DNA from 3 places in the Xanthobacter sediminis genome. Region 1 is predicted to be linked to each of the others. Evidence: riboswitches for the same ligand, from Rfam matches in the RefSeq annotation. Region 1 holds a riboswitch; each other region holds the start of a gene.
The links. A riboswitch is a leader RNA that binds a small molecule or an ion and turns the genes downstream of it on or off. The one in region 1 is predicted to bind cobalamin.
Positions count from the first base shown of each region.

Region 1 (5,743 bases):
CGCGCGCGCCATGACGACCGGCGCGCGGGCGCGGCGGGTGGCGGCCACGAAGGCCGCCTTGCCCATGAGGGAGAGGGCGTTGCCGCCGAACAGGGTGCCGTAATGGTTGGCCTGCTCCGGAAACACCATCTCCACGAAAGAGGTCTCGGCCGGACCGGGCGCGGTCGCGCCGCTCTCGTCCGTGAGGGGAGCCAGCGTGCCCGCGCCGGCCGCGCGCGGGAGGACGGCCGCGGGCGCGGCCATCTCAGGCCGCTCCAGGGGCGGAGGGCGCGCGCACCAGGGGGATCATCTGGTCTCCCCAGGCGCCAGCGCCGTCATGGTGGCGGGAGACGCGCACCAGCTCCACCGAAACGCCGGCGGCGACCGCGCGCTGAATGGCCTCGTTCACCCGGTGCACCGCATCGGCAACACGGTTGATGGCCTTCTCCTGCTCCGGACGCTCCTGCGCCACGACGGCCTTGAATTCGGCATTCATCCTCGATCCTCCTCGAACTGGGAACGGCAAGGAAAAGACGGGTGAGGGGCCCTGCCTTCCGGCGAAGCCCTGAACCGCGGGCGGGCGGCCCCTCACCCTTGCCCTCTCTCATCCGGCAGGCGGGCTGCCACGGCCCGCCGGCCGGCACGCGGGGGAGGTGCCGCCTTCCACGCCGAGAGAGGGAACGGGGCGGGAGGTCACTCCGCCGCGAACTGGTTCATGGTGTTGGCGTGTCCGCCGGCCTTCAGCGCCCGCTCGCCGCCCACCATCTCCTTGAAGGTGTCACCGAGATCGGAGCCCACCTCGTGCTGGTGCTTCACAGCCGAAACGCCGCGCCGGATCTCCTCGCGCTGAACCGTATTCACGTAAGCCTTCATGCGGTCGGCGCCGAAGTAGCCGTGGCTCAGCTCGTCCATGCTCTTGGCCGTGAGGTGGAAGGTCGGCAGCGTGATGAGATTGTGGAACACGCCGGCCTGCGCCGAAATATCCGCCTGGAACTGCGCGAGGCGCCGGTCCGCCTCCTGCCCCAGCTCGTCGCCGTCGAGCTTCGCGGACATGAGCTGGAGCCCATCCGGATAGCTCTCCGCCCCCGCGCGGCCCTGCGCGATCCATTCGGCGCGCACCTGCTTGCGCAGGTTGAGGGTCCAGTTGAAGGAGGGCGAGTTGTTGTAGGTGAGCTTGGCGCCCGGGACCACGGCGCGGATCTCCGCCACCATGCCCGCGATCTCCTTCACGTTGGGCGTGTCGGTCTCGATCCACAGGAGATCGGCCCCGCCCTGGGTGAGGGAGGCGATGCAATCCTCGATCACGCGGGCGCGGCCGGTGCCCGCCTTGAACGCGAACAGGCCGTTGGCGAGCCGCTCCGGGCGTACCAGCGCGCCGTCGAGCACGATGGCGAGCTCGCCTTCCCTCAGCGGGTCGGAGAGCGTGACCGGCGAGGTCTTCAGCCACTTGTTGTACTGGCTGGCGAGGTCGCCGGGTTCCCGGCTCACGGGGATCTTCTGGGTCAGGCCGGCACCGAGGCTGTCGGTGCGGGCGACGATGACGCCATCCTCCACCCCCAGCTCCTCGAAGGCGAGGCGGCAGGCGCGCAGCTTCTCGATGAAGTCCTCGCGCGGCACCGTCACCTTGCCGTCCTGGTGGCCGCACTGCTTGGCGTCGGACACCTGGTTCTCGATCTGGAGGCAGCAGGCGCCGGCCTTGATCATCTCCTTGGCGAGCAGGTAGGTGGCATGCTCGTTGCCGAAGCCCGCGTCGATGTCGGCGATGATCGGCACCACATGGGTCTCGAAACTGTCGATGGCGGCGATGGCCTCGGCCTCGGCGGCCCGGTCGCCCTTGGCGCGCGCGGCCTTGAGCGCCTTGAACAGGTCGTTGATGGCCACCTCGTCCGCCTGGCGCAGGGAGACGTAGATCTCCTCGATCAGGTCCGCCACCGAGGTCTTCTCATGCATGGACTGGTCCGGCAGGTGGCCGAAGCGGTTGCGCAGGCCCGCCACCATCCAGCCGGAAAGGTAGACGTAGGCGCCCTTCGCCGTGCCCTTCAGGCGCTTCACGGACTTGATCATCTGCTGCGCGTGGAAGCCCGACCAGCAGCCCAGCGACTGGGTGAAGCGGGAGGAGTCGGCGTCATAGGCCGCCATGTCGGCACGCATCACCCTGGCCATGGCGCGGGCGATGTCGAGATGGGTGTCGAATGTGTTCTGGAGGCGGAGCTGGATGATGTCGTCCACGCTCACGCCGCCGGCCGCCACGCCTTCGGGGAACCGCGCCTTCAGTTCGGCGGCGAGTTCGGCGTAGCTCTTGCGCTGGCCCATGGGGTCTTCCTCTTCGCGTTTCGGCTGCTGCGCACCGGCTGCGATTTGTCTTGCAGCCGGATCGTTTCCTCACAATATTTGCCAACGAGACAGCGCGGAATGACTGAAAATGCGTGGATTTGCGAGGCATAGACCGCTGATTTGCAAATGTTGCGAATCCCGGAGCCGGGCATGAAGAAGACCTTCGTCGGCGTGCGCCTGAAGCGGCTGCGGGAGGAACGGGGCCTCACCCAGGCGGCGCTGGCCCAGGCGCTCGGCCTCTCCGCCAGCTATCTCAACCAATTGGAGAAGAACCAGCGCCCCCTCACCGTGCCGGTGCTGCTGAAGATAAACGAAATCTTCGGCGTGGACGTGCAGCTGTTCTCGGAGGGGGACGAGGGGCGGCTGGTGGCGGACCTGCGCGAGGTGTTCGCCGATCCGCTCAACGGCGAGCAGGTGAGCCTCGCCGAGCTGAAGGAGGTCGCCTCCGCCATGCCCGCGCTCGGCCGCGCCGTGGTGGCCCTGCACCGGCGCTGGCGCCACGCGCTGGAGCGGGCGGATGCCATGGCGGGCGAGCTCGGCCTCGGCACCGGCGGCATCGCAACCCACGCCGCGCCCATGCCCTACGAGCAGGTGCGCGATTTCTTCTATGCCCACCACAACTACTTCGCGGAGCTGGACGAGGCCGCCGAAAAGCTGGCGCAGAACGCGGATCTCAGCGCCGGCGACATGGCCGAGGGCCTTGCCCGCCATCTGGAAGCGCGCCATGGCGTGCGCGTGGCGCGTGCCGAAGGCGAGAGCCAGCGCCGGTTCCTGCCCGGCGAGCGTGTATTGCGCCTCTCCCGCCGGCTCGACGACGGCCAGCGCGCATTCCAGATCGCCACCCAGCTCGCCTTCCTGGAGGCGGGCGAGGCCATCACCCGCCTCGCCCGCGCGGCGGCCCAGGGCGCGCCGGAAACCCACGCCCTCGCCCGCATCGGCCTCGCCAACTATTTCGCCGGCGCGCTGCTGATGCCCTACGGCGCCTTCCTCAAGGCCGCGGAGGCGGAGCGCTACGACATCGAGCGGCTCGGCGCGCGCTTCGGGGTCGGCTTTGAGACCATCTGCCACCGCCTCTCATCGCTGCAGCGGCCGGGGGCGCTGGGGGTGCCGTTCTTCTTCATCCGGGTGGACCGGGCGGGCAACATCTCCAAGCGCCAGTCGGCCACCGATTTCCACTTCTCGCGCGTGGGCGGCACCTGCCCGCTGTGGAACGTCTACGAGGCGTTCGCCCAGCCCGGCCGCATCCTCACCCAGCAGGCACAGATGCCGGACGGGCGCACCTATCTGTGGATCGCGCGCACCGTGCACCACGCCGCCGGGGGCTACGGCGATCCCGGCAAGACCTTCGCCATCGGCCTCGGCTGCGACATCCGCCATGCCGGGCGGCTCGTCTACTCGCGCGGCCTCGCCCTCGCGGACCCGGCTGCGGCGACCCCCATCGGAGCCGGTTGCAAGGTGTGCGAGCGCCCCGCCTGCCCCCAGCGCGCCTTTCCTCTCATCGGCCGCCCGCTGGCGGTGGACGAGAACCGCAGCGCCTTCACGCCCTATGCGGCGGGCTGAAGCGCCTGCAAATGAAATTACGACATAAGCATGTCCTTATATGGCGCTTGACAGCGTCATCTTCCCCGAACAGACTGCCCGGCGTCGAGGTTCCGCGGACCGGTTTTTCCGGCGCCGCGGCTAAGAGGGAAGCCGGTGCGAAGCCGGCGCTGCCCCCGCAACTGTCAGCGGCGAGCCAAGCTCCATCCATGCCACTGGGCGCAAGCCCGGGAAGGCGGACGCAAGGCCGTGACCCGTGAGCCAGGAGACCTGCCCCGGCAACAGAAACGTCCTCGGGCGGGGTGTCCCGGTGGTGCGCTCAGGCTCCGCCGGCTCCCGCCGCGCGGAGGCTCGACGCCTGCCCTCACGGCCCGCCCACAGCACAAGGGCTTCATGCCGTGACCGCCTCCGCCAATTTCCGCTCCACCATCCCCGTCGCCACCCTGGGCACGCCCCGCATCGGCCCGCGCCGCGAGCTGAAGGCCGCGCTCGAAAGCCACTGGGCCGGCAAGACCTCCGAAGCGGAGCTGCTCGCCGCCGCCGCCGCCCTGCGCGCGCAGAACTGGGCGCGGCAGAAGGCGCGGGGCATCACCGTCATCCCCTCCAACGACTTCTCGCTCTACGATCAGGTGCTGGACACCAGCGTGATGGTGGGCGCCATTCCCGAGGCCTACGGCTGGAGCGGCGGCAAGGTGCCGCTCTCCACCTATTTCGCCATGGCGCGCGGCAGCGGCGGCGCGGCAACAGGCGCCTGCGGCCACGTCCACCACGCCGGCGCGGGTGCCCCGGCCCAGGAAATGACGAAGTGGTTCGACACCAACTACCATTACATGGTGCCCGAGCTCGCGCCCGGCCAGCGCTTCGAGCTCGCCTCCCTCAAGGCCGTGGAGGAATATCGCGAGGCCAGGGCCCTGGGCTATGAGACACGCCCTGTGCTGCTCGGCCCCGTCACCTTCCTGAAGCTCGCCAAGTCCAAGGCGGCGGACTTCGATCCCCTCTCCCTGCTCGGAAACCTGCTGCCGGTCTACACGGACATGCTGCGCCGCCTCGTCGCCAACGGCGCGGAATGGGTGCAGGTGGACGAGCCCTGCCTGGTGCTCGACCTCGACGAGGCCACCCGTGACGCCCTGCGCCGCGCCTACGGCGCCTTCGCCCGCGCGCTGCCCAGCCTCAAGATCATGCTCGCCACCTATTTCGGCGCGCTCGACGACAATCTGGACACGGCTCTTTCCCTGCCGGTGGCGGGCCTGCACCTCGATCTCTCCCGCGCACCGGAACAGCTCGAAACGGTGGCGGCGCGGGCGCCGAAGGGCCTCGTGCTCTCGCTCGGCGCCGTCGACGGGCGCAACATCTGGCGGGCGGATCTGCCGGCCCTGGTGGAGCGCCTGAAGGATGTGGTGGCGCGGCGCGGCACCGATCATGTCCAGATCGCGCCCTCCTGCTCGCTCCTCCATGTCCCCATCGATCTGGACCAGGAGACCGATCTCGACCCGGAGCTCAAGTCCTGGCTGTCCTTCTCGCTGCAGAAGATGGACGAGCTGCGCGTGCTCGCCGCCGCGCTCTCCGGCGCGCGCGACGAGGTGAAGGTCGCGCTCGAGGCTTCCGCCGCGGCCGCCGCGACGCGACGCGCCTCGCCCAAGGTGCACAATGCCGCCGTCGCCTCCCGCATCGCCATGGTCACGGACGAAATGGCGCGCCGGAAGAATTCCTTCGCCGCGCGCGCCGAGCTGCAGCGGCGGCGCTTCGGCCTGCCGGCTTTTCCCACCACCACCATCGGCTCCTTCCCGCAGACGGAGGAGGTGCGCAAGGCCCGCGCCGCCCATGCCAAGGGCGCGCTCGACGACGGCGCCTACGCCGCCTTCCTGCGCGAGGAGACGGCGCGGGCGGTGCG
Region 1 covers NZ_JBAFWH010000001.1:277,200-282,942, reverse strand. Annotated here, with positions in the region: gene V5F61_RS01110 (acyl-CoA thioesterase) at 1-129, opposite strand, end outside; gene V5F61_RS01105 (hypothetical protein) at 245-475, opposite strand; gene V5F61_RS01100 (isocitrate lyase) at 673-2,292, opposite strand; gene V5F61_RS01095 (short-chain fatty acyl-CoA regulator family protein) at 2,464-3,873, shown strand; cobalamin riboswitch at 3,944-4,144, shown strand; gene metE (5-methyltetrahydropteroyltriglutamate--homocysteine S-methyltransferase) at 4,251-5,743, shown strand, end outside.

Region 2 (5,743 bases), on a different contig from region 1:
GCAGCTGCACCAGCACAAGGGCATCGAGCCCGTGGCGGCCGGCGAGAATGTCGGAAACCGCGGCGCCCCAGTCGATGGGGGCATAGCCGATGGCGAGCGAGACCGCGAACAGCGCCAGCGCCAGCACCGAGAGCAGCGCCAGCAGCAGCGGCTGGGGCAAAGCAGCGGGTTCCGCGAAGGTGTCGTCCATCAGGGTGTCCGCGTGGGGGCGGGCATGGCGGCGATGCCGGACGGCGCCGCGGCATGGGCCGCCTTCGACAGGCGCGTGAAGGCTTCGCCGAGCTGCGGCCCCACGCAGGCCCACAGCCGCAGCGGCATGGGCGCGATGCGCCAGTGCGCCAGCGCCTCGGTGATGGCGGGGTGGCGCATCATCTCCCGCGCGAGGGAGGGCGGCGCGCCGGGCTCGTCATCCACCACCAGCACGTCTGGCCGGGCAGCAAGGATCTCCTCCAGGGAGAGCTGGCCGAGCTTGTCGGGGGAGAGGCGGGCGGCCACGTTGTCGAGCCCCGCCCGGCGCATGAGGTCATCGGGCAGGCTGTCGCGGCCGACCGTGAAGCCGTTGGGGCGCAGCACCACAGTGCGCGGGGCCGGGTGGGGCGGCGGCGGGGCGGCGGCGAGGGTGTCCTGGATCTCCCGCACCATCTCCTCGCCCTTCTCGGGCACGCCGAGGCGGGCCGCCACGGCGCGGATCTGCGCATAGCCCTCCTCCAGGTTCGCGGGAATGGTGAGCTCCATCACCGGAATGCCGAAGCGCTGCAGCAGCGCCACCGTGCTGCGTGTGGTGAAGGCGCCGGCGAGCACGAGGTCGGGCGCCAGCGGCACCACTTCTTCCGCGAGGCCCCGGTTGACCGGGATGCCGGCGGCGAGGTCCGTCACCGTGGAACTCACCGGATCGGCCGCGAGGCTGGTGACGGAAATGACGCTGCCTTTGGGCGCGAGGCGCAGCGCCAGCTCGTCGGCGCAGAGGTTCAGCGAGACGATGCGGCGGGGCGGGGCTGCGGCTTCCGGCCCGGCCGCCCGCGCCGGCGCGCAAAGCGCCGGGGCGAGCGCAGCGGCAGCGATCACCGCCGCCGCCAGGATGCGGCGCGCTCCCCCCCGGCCGGCCAAGCCGGCGGCGGAAAGGGGAGGGGGGGAGGCGCGCTTCACGGGTCGTCGGTCCTCAGTAGGTGAGCTTCAGGCCGGCGTAGGCGGACATGCCGGGGGCCAGATAGCCGTTGGGGTTCTCGTAGGTTTCATCGAACAGATTGTCGATGCGCCCGAAGATCTTGACGTTCTGGTTGACGGTGTAGTTCGCCGCCACGTTGAAGATGGTGTAGCCGGGCTGCTCCACGAAGGCATAGGTGGTGCGGTCGATGTCCCACCAGTCGGAGAGATACACCAGGGTGGCGGTGAGGGTGAGCGGCTCCACCGGCTGCCAGTTGACCGCCAGCGACACCTTGTTCTTCGGGCGGCGCAGGGGCGTGCAGGTGTCGATGCCCGTGGGCGCGCAGGAGCCGGGCGAAACCCCGTCCTCGGGGTGGCCGACGGTGTCGGTATAGGTGTAGTCCGCGCGCACGGAGAGATTGTCGGTGACCTTCACGGCCACGAAGGCTTCCCAGCCGTCCGTGGTGACGCTGGCGATGTTGGAGTTGCTCCAGACATAGGTGGAAACCTGGACCGAATTGATCAGGTTCGTGATGTCGTTGCTGAAATAGGTGGCGCCGAAGCTCACGCGGTCCTGCCACAGGGCCTGCTCGAAGCCGGCGTCCCAGCCGGTGCTTTCCTCCGGCTGAAGGTCGGGGTTGCCGCCCGAGGGGGCATAGAGCTGGTAGAGGGTGGGCGCCTTGAAGCCGGTGCCATAGGTGACCTTCAGCTTGGTGCCGGTCTCCGGGAACAGGAGCGCCGGGGCGAGGCGCCAGGTGGTGTGGTCGCCGAAGTCGTCATTGCTGTCGTAGCGCACGTTGGCGGCGAGGAAGAGGCGCTCGAACAAGGTGGACTGGAGCTGGGCATAGCCGGCGGTGTCGCCGGTGCTGGCGTCCATGCTCGACCACGCGCTCTCGCTGGTCATGCTCTCGTTGTAGCGCTCCACGCCCAGGAGGATGCTCTGGCCGGGCATGAAGGTGTAGTTGGAGCGCCAGTAATAGGTCTGCCGGTCGCCGTCATAGGCGCTCACATTGTCCGGATAGGGGCTGGCATTGTCGCGCTGGTAGTCGGTGGCGGAGACGCCAAAAGTGCTCACCAGCTTGTCGTCGAGCGCCTTCCACAGCCCTTCCGCCTTGCCGATGAAATACTTGCCGTAGCCGGTGTCCTGCATGGGCGCGGGATAGCCGGTATAGGTCGCGTAATTGTAGAGGTCGGAGGTGTAGGCGAGCTGGGTCTGGATGTAGCGGGCGACGAGGTTCACCGAGAAGGCGTCGTTGATGTCGGCGTCGAGGCGGCCGGAATAGGTCCAGTTGTCGGAGTTGTTGTTGTTCGCCACCTCGCCGGGAAGCAGGATGTTCTGCGGCGTCACCGGGATCGCGGTGGAGGCGAAGTGGCCGACATTGAAGGCATAGCCGATATTGTCGTTGTAGCCGCCGGTGAGGCTTCCGACCTGGTTGAAGGTGCCGAGCGCGCCCGCCTCCAGGTATCCGGCGGCCTTGGCCGGGCCCGAGCCGCGCTCGGTGGTCATGGAGATGACGCCGCCGATGGCATCCGAGCCGTAGAGGCCGCTCTGCGGGCCGCGCAGCACCTCCATGCGGGCGAAATCGTTGGTGTAGAGGGTGCTGAGGTCGAAGGCCCCGTTGGCGCTGGAGGGGTCGCCGAGGTCGATGCCGTCGAGCAGGATCTTGGTCTGGTTGGAATTGGTGCCGCGCATGAAGACGGAGGTGGAGCCGCCGGGCCCGCCCGTCTGCACCACATTGAGGCCGGGCACCGACTGCAGCGCGTCCGGCACGTCGCGGCGCTGGGTCTCGTCCAGCTCCTGGCGGGTGATGACGGTGACGGAGCTCGCCACCTCGTTCGCGGGCGTGGGAATGGTGGTGGCGCTCACCACCACGTCTGGAAGCTCGATCTGGCTGCCGTCGGCCTGGGCGCCGCCCGCCGATTGGGCGAGCGCCGGAGTCGCCGCCAGGAGGGCGACGAGGCTCGCGGAGAAGGAGAGCGGGGCGATACGGCGCAGGTGGCCGGAAAAGGCGATGGCTGAAGGCGGGACGGCGGACATGCGGACCTCGGGCGGGACGCCAGTGGCACGTCACCGCGAACGAGGGCCCGAGCACCGCGCCGCCCTAAAGGCCGCGCGCCGCGAACCAGCCCGCCACCGGAACACCCCGCCCGATGAGCCCGCGTGTGACCACGGATCGACGGCAGGTCTCCTGGCTCGCGGGTCATCGCCCTTCGCCGCCTTCCCAGGCCCCGAGTGCCCAGTGGCGTTTCGGCGAAGGGCTCGCCGCTTACAGTTGCGGGGGCAGCTGCGGAATGGGGCGCTTCGCGCCCGCACCGCATTCCCTTTTGATTCCTCTGGGAGGAATACCGTCAAGCCGCAACCTAGGCGAGGGGTTGTCGGCACGTCAATGCCCCGCTTCCGCGCCCCTTCCGCCACAATTCCTTATACGTGGCGACTGTTGCGCCGCGGCATCACCGCCGGCCCCGGCCGGGGCCGGCGGCAGGCGCGTTCACACCGGCTTCAGCAGCACGTGCTTCTTCTTGCCGAGGGAGAGCTTGATGACGCCCTCGGCGGTGAGCGCGGCGGGGGTAAGCGCGGCCTTTTCGTCGGTCACGGCGGCGTCGTTCACCTTCAGCCCACCGCCCTTGATCTGGCGGCGCGCCTCGCTGGTGGAGGCGACGAGCCCCGCCAGCACGAAGGCGTTGGCGACCCCCAGGCCGGCCTCGAGCTGCGCGGCGGGCACGTCCACCGTGGGCAGGTTCACCGCCAGCGCACCCTCCTCGAAGGTGGCGCGCGCGGTCTCCCGCGCCTGCTCGGCGGCGGCGCGGCCATGCAGCAGGGTGGTCGCCTCGGTGGCGAGCACCTCCTTGGCGATGTTGATTTCCTGGTCCTTCAGGGCGGCGAGGCGGGCGATCTCGTCCAGCGGCAGCTCGGTGAACAGCTTCAGGAAGCGCTCCACGTCGGCGTCGCCGGCATTGCGCCAGTACTGCCAGTATTCGTAAGGCGCGAGCAGCTCGGCATCGAGCCACACCGCGCCGCCGGCGGTCTTGCCCATCTTGGCGCCGGAAGAGGTGGTGAGCAGCGGCGTGGTGAGGGCGAAAAGGTCGGCCCCATGCATGCGCCGGCCCAGCTCCATGCCGTTGACGATGTTGCCCCACTGGTCGGAGCCGCCCATCTGCAGGATGCAGCCGTGGCGCTTGGAAAGCTCCACGAAGTCATAGGCCTGCAGGATCATGTAGTTGAATTCGAGGAAAGTGAGCGGCTGCTCGCGGTCCAGGCGCAGCTTCACCGAATCGAACGTGAGCATGCGGTTGATGGTGAAGTGCGGCCCCACCTCCCGCAGCAGGGGAATGTACTTCAGCTCGTCCAGCCAGTCCGCGTTGTTGGCCATCACGGCGCCCGCCTCGAAATCGAGGAAGCGGGCGAACACCTTGCGGATGGACGCGATGTTCGCGTTAATCTGCTCGTCGGTGAGCATCTTGCGCTGGGTGTCCTTGCCGGACGGGTCGCCGATCTTGGTGGTGCCGCCGCCCATGAGGGCGATGGGGTTGTGCCCCGTGCGCTGCAGGGTGCGCAGCATCATGATGGAGAGCAGGTGCCCCGCGTGCAGGCTGGAGGCGGTGGCATCGAAGCCGATATAGGCGGTGATGGGCCCTTCCGCGGCCTTGGCATCGAGGCGCTCGAGGTCCGAGCACTGGTGGATGTAGCCGCGCGCGTCGAGCGTGCGCAGGAAATCGGAACGGAAGGTGGTCATCGCGATCAGTCGGTTGGAGGCGCGTTACGCGCGCGGAAAGGAAGCGTGGTGTATCAGGTCCGGCGCCGGATTGCATGGGGGGAGGGCGCCCCCGTGGCATGCCCGGTACCGAAGCGGGAGAGGAAGCACGGCATGCGCGTCGTCGGGCTGATGAGCGGCACCTCCATGGACGGCATCGACGCCGCCCTCATCGACACCGATGGGGAGGCCATCTCCTGGCTCGGGCCGTCGCTGACCGTGCCCTACGATCTCGAAACCCGCGCCCTGCTGGAACAGGCCATGGCCGATGCGCGGGGTGTGAACGCCCGCACCGACCGGCCGGGGGCGCTGGCGCCGGCGGAACGGCGCATCACCGATCTCCATGCCGAGGCGGTGCGCGCGCTGCTGGTGCCGCTGCGCCTTTCGGCCGGCGATATTGACCTCGTGGGCTTCCACGGCCAGACGGTGCTGCACCGGCCGGATGCGCGGCTCACCGTGCAGATCGGGGAGGGGGCACGGCTCGCGGCGTCGCTCGGCGTGCCCGTGGTCGCCGACTTCCGCGCCGCCGACGTGGCGGCGGGGGGGCAGGGCGCGCCGCTGGTGCCCGTGTTCCATGCGGCCCTCGCCGCCGGCATCGGCGGGCCGCGCCCGCTGGCGGTGCTGAACGTGGGTGGGGTGGCGAACGTCACGGTGATCGACGGCGCGGCACCGCCCGTCGCCTGCGACACCGGGCCGGGCAACGCCCTTCTGGATGATTTCATGATGTCCCGCACCGGTCGACCCTTCGACGCTGACGGCGCCGCCGCCGCGCGCGGGCGGGTGGACGCGGCGGCGGTGGCCGCCGTACTGGACCATCCCTTCTTCCGGGAGGCCCCGCCCAAATCGCT
Region 2 covers NZ_JBAFWH010000011.1:88,014-93,756, forward strand. Annotated here, with positions in the region: gene V5F61_RS15325 (FecCD family ABC transporter permease) at 1-190, opposite strand, end outside; gene V5F61_RS15330 (ABC transporter substrate-binding protein) at 190-1,146, opposite strand; gene V5F61_RS15335 (TonB-dependent receptor plug domain-containing protein) at 1,160-3,181, opposite strand; cobalamin riboswitch at 3,306-3,509, opposite strand; gene tyrS (tyrosine--tRNA ligase) at 3,633-4,877, opposite strand; gene V5F61_RS15345 (anhydro-N-acetylmuramic acid kinase) at 5,010-5,743, shown strand, end outside.
Region 2: linked by a shared signal. The riboswitch ahead of V5F61_RS15335 (TonB-dependent receptor plug domain-containing protein) and the one ahead of metE (5-methyltetrahydropteroyltriglutamate--homocysteine S-methyltransferase) in region 1 are both predicted to bind cobalamin.

Region 3 (5,743 bases), on a different contig from region 1:
GGACCTGGTGTGGCTGCCCGGCGGCTACCCCGAGCTTCACGCCGGGCGCATCGCCGCCGCCGCGCGCTTCCTGGAGGGGCTGCGCCGCCACGCGCGGACCCGGCCGGTTCACGGGGAGTGCGGCGGATACATGGTGCTCGGCGCCGCGCTCGTGGACCGGGAGGGCGCGAGCCACGCCATGGCGGGGCTGCTCGGGCTCGTCACCAGCTATGAGGCGCGCAGGCTTCATCTCGGCTACCGCCGGGCGGAGCTGCTGGCGCCAATGCCGGGGCTCGCGGCGGGCGCCGTTCTGCGCGGCCACGAGTTCCACTATTCGAGCATCCTCGCGCAGCCCGACGCGCCGCTCGCCCGTGTCGCGGATGCCGACGGCGCCACGGTGGCCGAGACCGGCTCGCGCCGCGGGGCCGTGAGCGGCACCTTCTTCCATTTGATCGCACAGGAGCGCCCGTGAGCGGCTTCGTCAGCTTCGTCGGCTCGGGCCCCGGTGACCCGGAGCTTCTCACCATCAAGGCCGCGGACCGCCTGAAGCGGGCGGACGCGGTGCTGTTCGACGACCTTTCGGCCGGGCCCATCCTCGCCTTCGCACGACCCGGCGCCGATCTGGTGGGGGTGGGCAAGCGCGCCGGGCGCCCCTCCCCCCGCCAGGACCACGTGAGCCGGCTTCTGGTGGATTATGCGCGGGCCGGCGGACGGGTGGTGCGGCTGAAATCCGGCGACGGGGGGCTGTTCGGCCGCCTGGAGGAGGAGCTGCTGGCGGTGCGGGCGGCCGGGATCGCCCACGAGATCGTGCCCGGCGTGCCCTCGCCCTGCGCGGCGGCCGCCGCCTGCGGCATTCCGCTGACGCGACGCCTCACCGCGCGGCGCGTGCAGTTCGTGACCGGGCACGACGCGGACGGCGGGCTGCCTGAAGATATCGATCTCGCCGCGCTGGCCGACCCCCGAGCCTGCACGGTGGTGTTCATGGGCCAGCGCACCTTCCCGGCCCTCGCCGCCGCGCTCCTGGCGCGCGGCCTGCCGGCCGACACCCCCGCTTTGCTGGCGGAAGCGGTGGGCACGCCGGAGCAGGCGCTCCAGCGCCTCACCGTCGCCACCCTGGCGGAGCGCCTTGCCGGCGCGGTGAGCCCCCGGCCGGCGCTCATCGTCTACGGCCCGCTCGCGGAACTGGGGGTGGGCTTTGACTGAGCTTTGGCTGGTCGGCATCGGCACCGGCAACCCGGACCACGTCACGCGCGAGGCCCAAAGGGCCCTACGCGACGCGGCTCTGATCCTCGTGCCCCGCAAGGGGCCGGACAAGGCCGACCTCGCGGACCTGCGCCGCGCCATCCTCAAGGATTGCGGCAGCACGGCGCCGGTGGCGGAGTTCGACATGCCCGTCCGCGACGAGAGCCTGCCCTATCTGGAGCGCGTCCGGCGCTGGCATGACGAGATCGCCGCCATATGGGCGCGTGCCATCGCCCAGGCGCGGCCCGAGGGCCCCGTGGCGCTGATGGTGTGGGGCGATCCGGGGCTCTACGACAGCACGTTGCGCATCGCATCGCGGCTCGATCCGCGCCCCCGCATCAAGGTGGTGCCGGGCATCTCGGCATTGCAGGCCCTCACGGCCGCACACGCCATCCCCTTCAACACCGTCAACGGCCCGGTCACCGTGACCACCGGCCGCCGCCTGCGCGATTTCGGCTGGCCGCAGGGCGCGGACACCATCGTGGTGATGCTGGACGGCGAATGCAGCTTCCAGGGGCTTGAGCCGGAGGGCCTCCACGTCTGGTGGGGCGCCTTCCTCGGCATGCCCGAGCAGGTTTTGGAGGCGGGCCCGCTGGCGCAGGCGGGCCCCCGCATCCTCGCCGCCCGCGCCGCTGCCCGCGCGCGGCACGGCTGGATCATGGATACCTATCTGCTGCGGCGCGGGTGAGCGCCCGGCCGGCGGAACAGCGCCGCCCCGGCAGCGCCCAGCGCCACCACCACCCCGCCGGCCGCAAGCAGGCTCGGCGGATGGCGGGCGATGTCCCGCCATTCCGGCATGATGACCTCGGCCGTGTTGAAGCTCTCGCTGCTGAACTGACAGATGACGTTGAAGGCGGCGTTACGCTCCAGCTCCCGCGTCATCTCCTGGTCGAGCTTCAGGGCCGCATCCTGCCGGCCCGGCATGTCCCGCATGTGCACGAGCAACGCGCGCAGCGCCGAAAGATAGGCGTGCATGCAGGCGTTGAAGGGGCTGTCCTCGTCGGCCACGCTGCCGGGCATCAGGCCCCACAGGCAATAGGTGCGCTGGAGCGCGGCGAAGTTCGCGAGCCGCCGGAAGGTGGGATCGGTCCGCATCTGGCTCTGCGCCGCGGCGCGGATGGCCGGCGCATAGCCCGCGATCACAGCCATCTCGCCATGGGTGAGGCCGGCGATCTCGAGCCCGCTCCGCTCGCCCTGCACCGTCTGCCGGTGGGCGTTGGCCGGAAGCGGCGCCAGCAGCGCCAGCCATGCCGGCACGAGCAACGCCAGCCGCCAGACGCACGCGCCGGAACGCCTTCCGCCCGCATCGGCTTCACTCTTCTTCATGCCGGGAGACGTCCAATCTCGCTTGAAGGGATCGAGAACGCGAGGGAGCCCATGCGGGCCACGGCCAGGACCCCGGGGGATGAATCATTTCCACCCGTGTGAAGGCCCGCACGTGCGCTGCGTGGATGGGGCGCGGCTTGCCGGGTTTGCACCAGAAGCGGGCACCAGCTCACGGCGATCGCGCAGGCCGTGAGCCGATAGTCCGCGGGCGGAGCCTCAACCTCCCCCAACCAGGAACACGCTATCGCGCGCCCGCCACGGGGGTGAGCCGCGCGGAGCCCGAGCCGGCATGAGCGAGGGTGCGTTCCGCCACGTACCCGAACAGCAGGCCCAGCGTCGTCCATATGATCGCCTGGAGGCCCAGGGAGGCGAGGCGGAACTGCCACAGCAGCGTGGCGGGGAACTGCTCGGGCACCTCGTTGACCGACGGCAGCGCGGCCTGGAGGAGCACCACGAGCAGCGCATAGGCGGCGACCCCGGCGAGCACGGCGTTCCAGGCGCCGAGCCCGGCGCGCAGCCGGCGGACGAGCGCCACCGAGGCGGAAGCGGCGACCAGCGAAGCCACCAGCATGGCGAAGTAGAGCTGGGTCCTGAGGCCGATGGTTTCCGGGTCGCCCACCGCCGGCGGATTGGGCGGATATTTCAGCCCCGGCACCAACACCAGCACGACGAAGCCGCCCAGCGCCAGAAGGCCCGCGGTCGCCCGCGGCGACAGGGTCGTCAGCCGGCCCTGGGAAAAGGCGAAGACCAGCGCGAACAGGCCGCCCAGGGCGGCGGAGAAGGTGACGACGCCCGTGAACAGGCCGACGCCGGCCTGCACTTCGCGGCTCACGAGCTCCGGCTCGGGCGCTTCGCCCTTCGCCTGGCCCGCGGCTTCCTCCAGTGCGATGGCGTGCGCCACCGGGGGTTCCCCGAACACCCGCGCGAACCCGAACGCGAGAAGTCCCGCGACCACGCCGACAAGCATGCCGCGCAGCAGGAGATTTCCGACCATGACGCGCTCCTCAGTGGCAGGGAAAGCCGAGGAGATGGCGCCCGTCGTGCACGAATTCGTGCACGTAGGACCCGGAAATGAGGGATGTGGCTCCCTCCTCCGCGCCGACGAAATAGATGGCGAGCAGGAGGATGAGACCAGCGAACACCGCCCACGGCAGGATCTCGCTCACCGGGATGGGAGCGGGGTGGACGGCAGGCTTCAGGACAAGATCAGACATGGCGCACTCCGGGGATGACGCGTCCCGCTGGGTGAATATGGTCGAGTGCGGATCAGATCTGACTTTCGGGACGACAATGAAGGCCCCGATCTACAGTGGCGCGACCGTGCCGGAATTTCACCGGCTTCCAATCGGCATTCGACGGCCCAAGCTAGGCGCCGGCACACCCGCGTGTCAACGGAATGTGGCATCGCGATGCCACGCCGTGGCATTTTGCATGGCATGCTACGCCTCACGCTCCTCAGCCACGCCCCCACCGCGGCCATGCGCCGGGCCGTCTTTCCGGCGGACGAGCCGGCAGAATCACAGACCCTGGCCGGCCTCGCGGGGCTGGCGGCGTGCCTGCCCCGCCACGACCGCGCGTTTACGAGCCCGGCCCTGCGCGCCCGGCAGACCACGGAGGCCCTTGGGATCGAGGCCGGGGCGGAGCCCGCCCTCGCGGATCTCGATCACGGCCCGTGGGCGGGGCACGGCATCGCCGACATCGCGGCATCCGAGCCTAAGGCCTTTGAAGCGTTCATGCGGGACGACATCCGCCCGCCCCAAGGCGGCGAGACCGTGGCGGCCCTCAAGGCGCGCCTCGCCGCATGGATGGAGCGCCAGAGCGGCGGGCGCGGGCACACGGTGGCGGTGACCCACGCGGCCGTGATCCGGTGCGCCGTCCTCCTCGCCCTGGAAGCGCCTGCCGCCGCCTTCTGGCGGATCGACGTGGAGCCGCTGAGCCTGACCGACCTGCGCTTCGACGGGCGGCGCTGGGCCTTGCGATCGCTCAACCGGAACCTCACGCGGGAGGCGTAGCGGCGCAGTCCGACGACACGACGCACCCTATTGCCGGAGCGGACCCGCCCCGCCGGGCGCCGACGCACGCCTGAGCGCGGCAGGATACGCGCGCGAGGCCCCCTTCTGCGGTCAGAGCTTGTAGGAGGTGCGGAACGCCCCCCAGTGGCGACCGGCGACGAAGATGGGCGCATCCACCTCGCGCATCATCACCACCTCGCCGCCCATCTGCCGGGCATAGACCTGCACCAGATAGGGCTTGGTGTTGCGCGCGGCCAGGAGGCCGGCGCGATCATCGAAGATGCGGCGGTTGCGGCTGTTGGCATTGTTCCACACAGGGTCGCCCGGCCGCTGCGGCTTGGAATAGCGGGCATTGTGCACCGGCAGATAGCCGTTGATGTCCACCGCCACGCAGAAGGCCAAGCTGCGGTCCTCTTCCACCATCGCCTCGATCAGCGTGGGCAGCAGTCGTTCGAGCAGCGGGAGGGAGGCGGTCTCCACCTGCTGGGGGTCGGAGCCCGGTACCGGCCGGTATTGGGTGTCGAACAGCTCCGGCTGCGAGATCAGCCTGTTCCGCAAGGCCTCCTCAAGGACGAGGCGCACCTTTTCGGCTCCCGCGCTGGCGCGGGCAATGGCGGGCGCCGCCTCCCTGGCGAGAGCAGCGAGGCGCGCCTTGACGGCCTCGTTCTCGCAATCATCGAAGGCCACATGGCAGCCGAGCGCGCTGATGCCCACCACCCGGCCGGCGAGAAGCCCCATGCCGCCCAGTTCCAGCCGCACCGGCGCGCCCACCACCGGCGCCGGAGAGAGCGCGGCGAGCAGCACCCCGCCCTGCGACAGGTCCAGCGTCTTCACGCTCTGGCTGGAGCCGGCGAAGCTGGCGCGGCCGTGGATCTCCACCGGCCAGCGCTCGAACCGGCGGCGATCGCCCATGGCGGTCTGCCGCAGCACGCTGAGGAGATGGCGGGCCATCTCCCGCACGCCGTCGGCCACCTGCGCGGTGCTGCGCTCGATCTCGGCGCCGGTTTCTGCGGCGGCGCCGGTGGCAGCGCTGATGGAAAGGGCACGCGACGCCACCGTCTCGGCAAAGCGCTCCACCCCCTCGGCGCTGCGGTGGATGTCGTCCATGGTGTCCGCCTGCCCGGCGACGGCATCGGCCACGCGGGCCGCCACCGGGCTGATCTCGGCGATGGTGGTGCCGATCC
Region 3 covers NZ_JBAFWH010000015.1:42,540-48,282, forward strand. Annotated here, with positions in the region: gene V5F61_RS17335 (cobyrinate a,c-diamide synthase) at 1-451, shown strand, start outside; gene cobA (uroporphyrinogen-III C-methyltransferase) at 448-1,182, shown strand; gene cobF (precorrin-6A synthase (deacetylating)) at 1,175-1,909, shown strand; gene V5F61_RS17350 (hypothetical protein) at 1,888-2,547, opposite strand; gene V5F61_RS17355 (CbtA family protein) at 2,789-3,541, opposite strand; gene V5F61_RS17360 (CbtB domain-containing protein) at 3,552-3,761, opposite strand; adenosylcobalamin (AdoCbl) riboswitch at 3,763-3,917, opposite strand; gene V5F61_RS17365 (histidine phosphatase family protein) at 3,984-4,559, shown strand; gene V5F61_RS17370 (methyl-accepting chemotaxis protein) at 4,671-5,743, opposite strand, start outside.
Region 3: linked by a shared signal. The riboswitch ahead of V5F61_RS17360 (CbtB domain-containing protein) and the one ahead of metE (5-methyltetrahydropteroyltriglutamate--homocysteine S-methyltransferase) in region 1 are both predicted to bind cobalamin.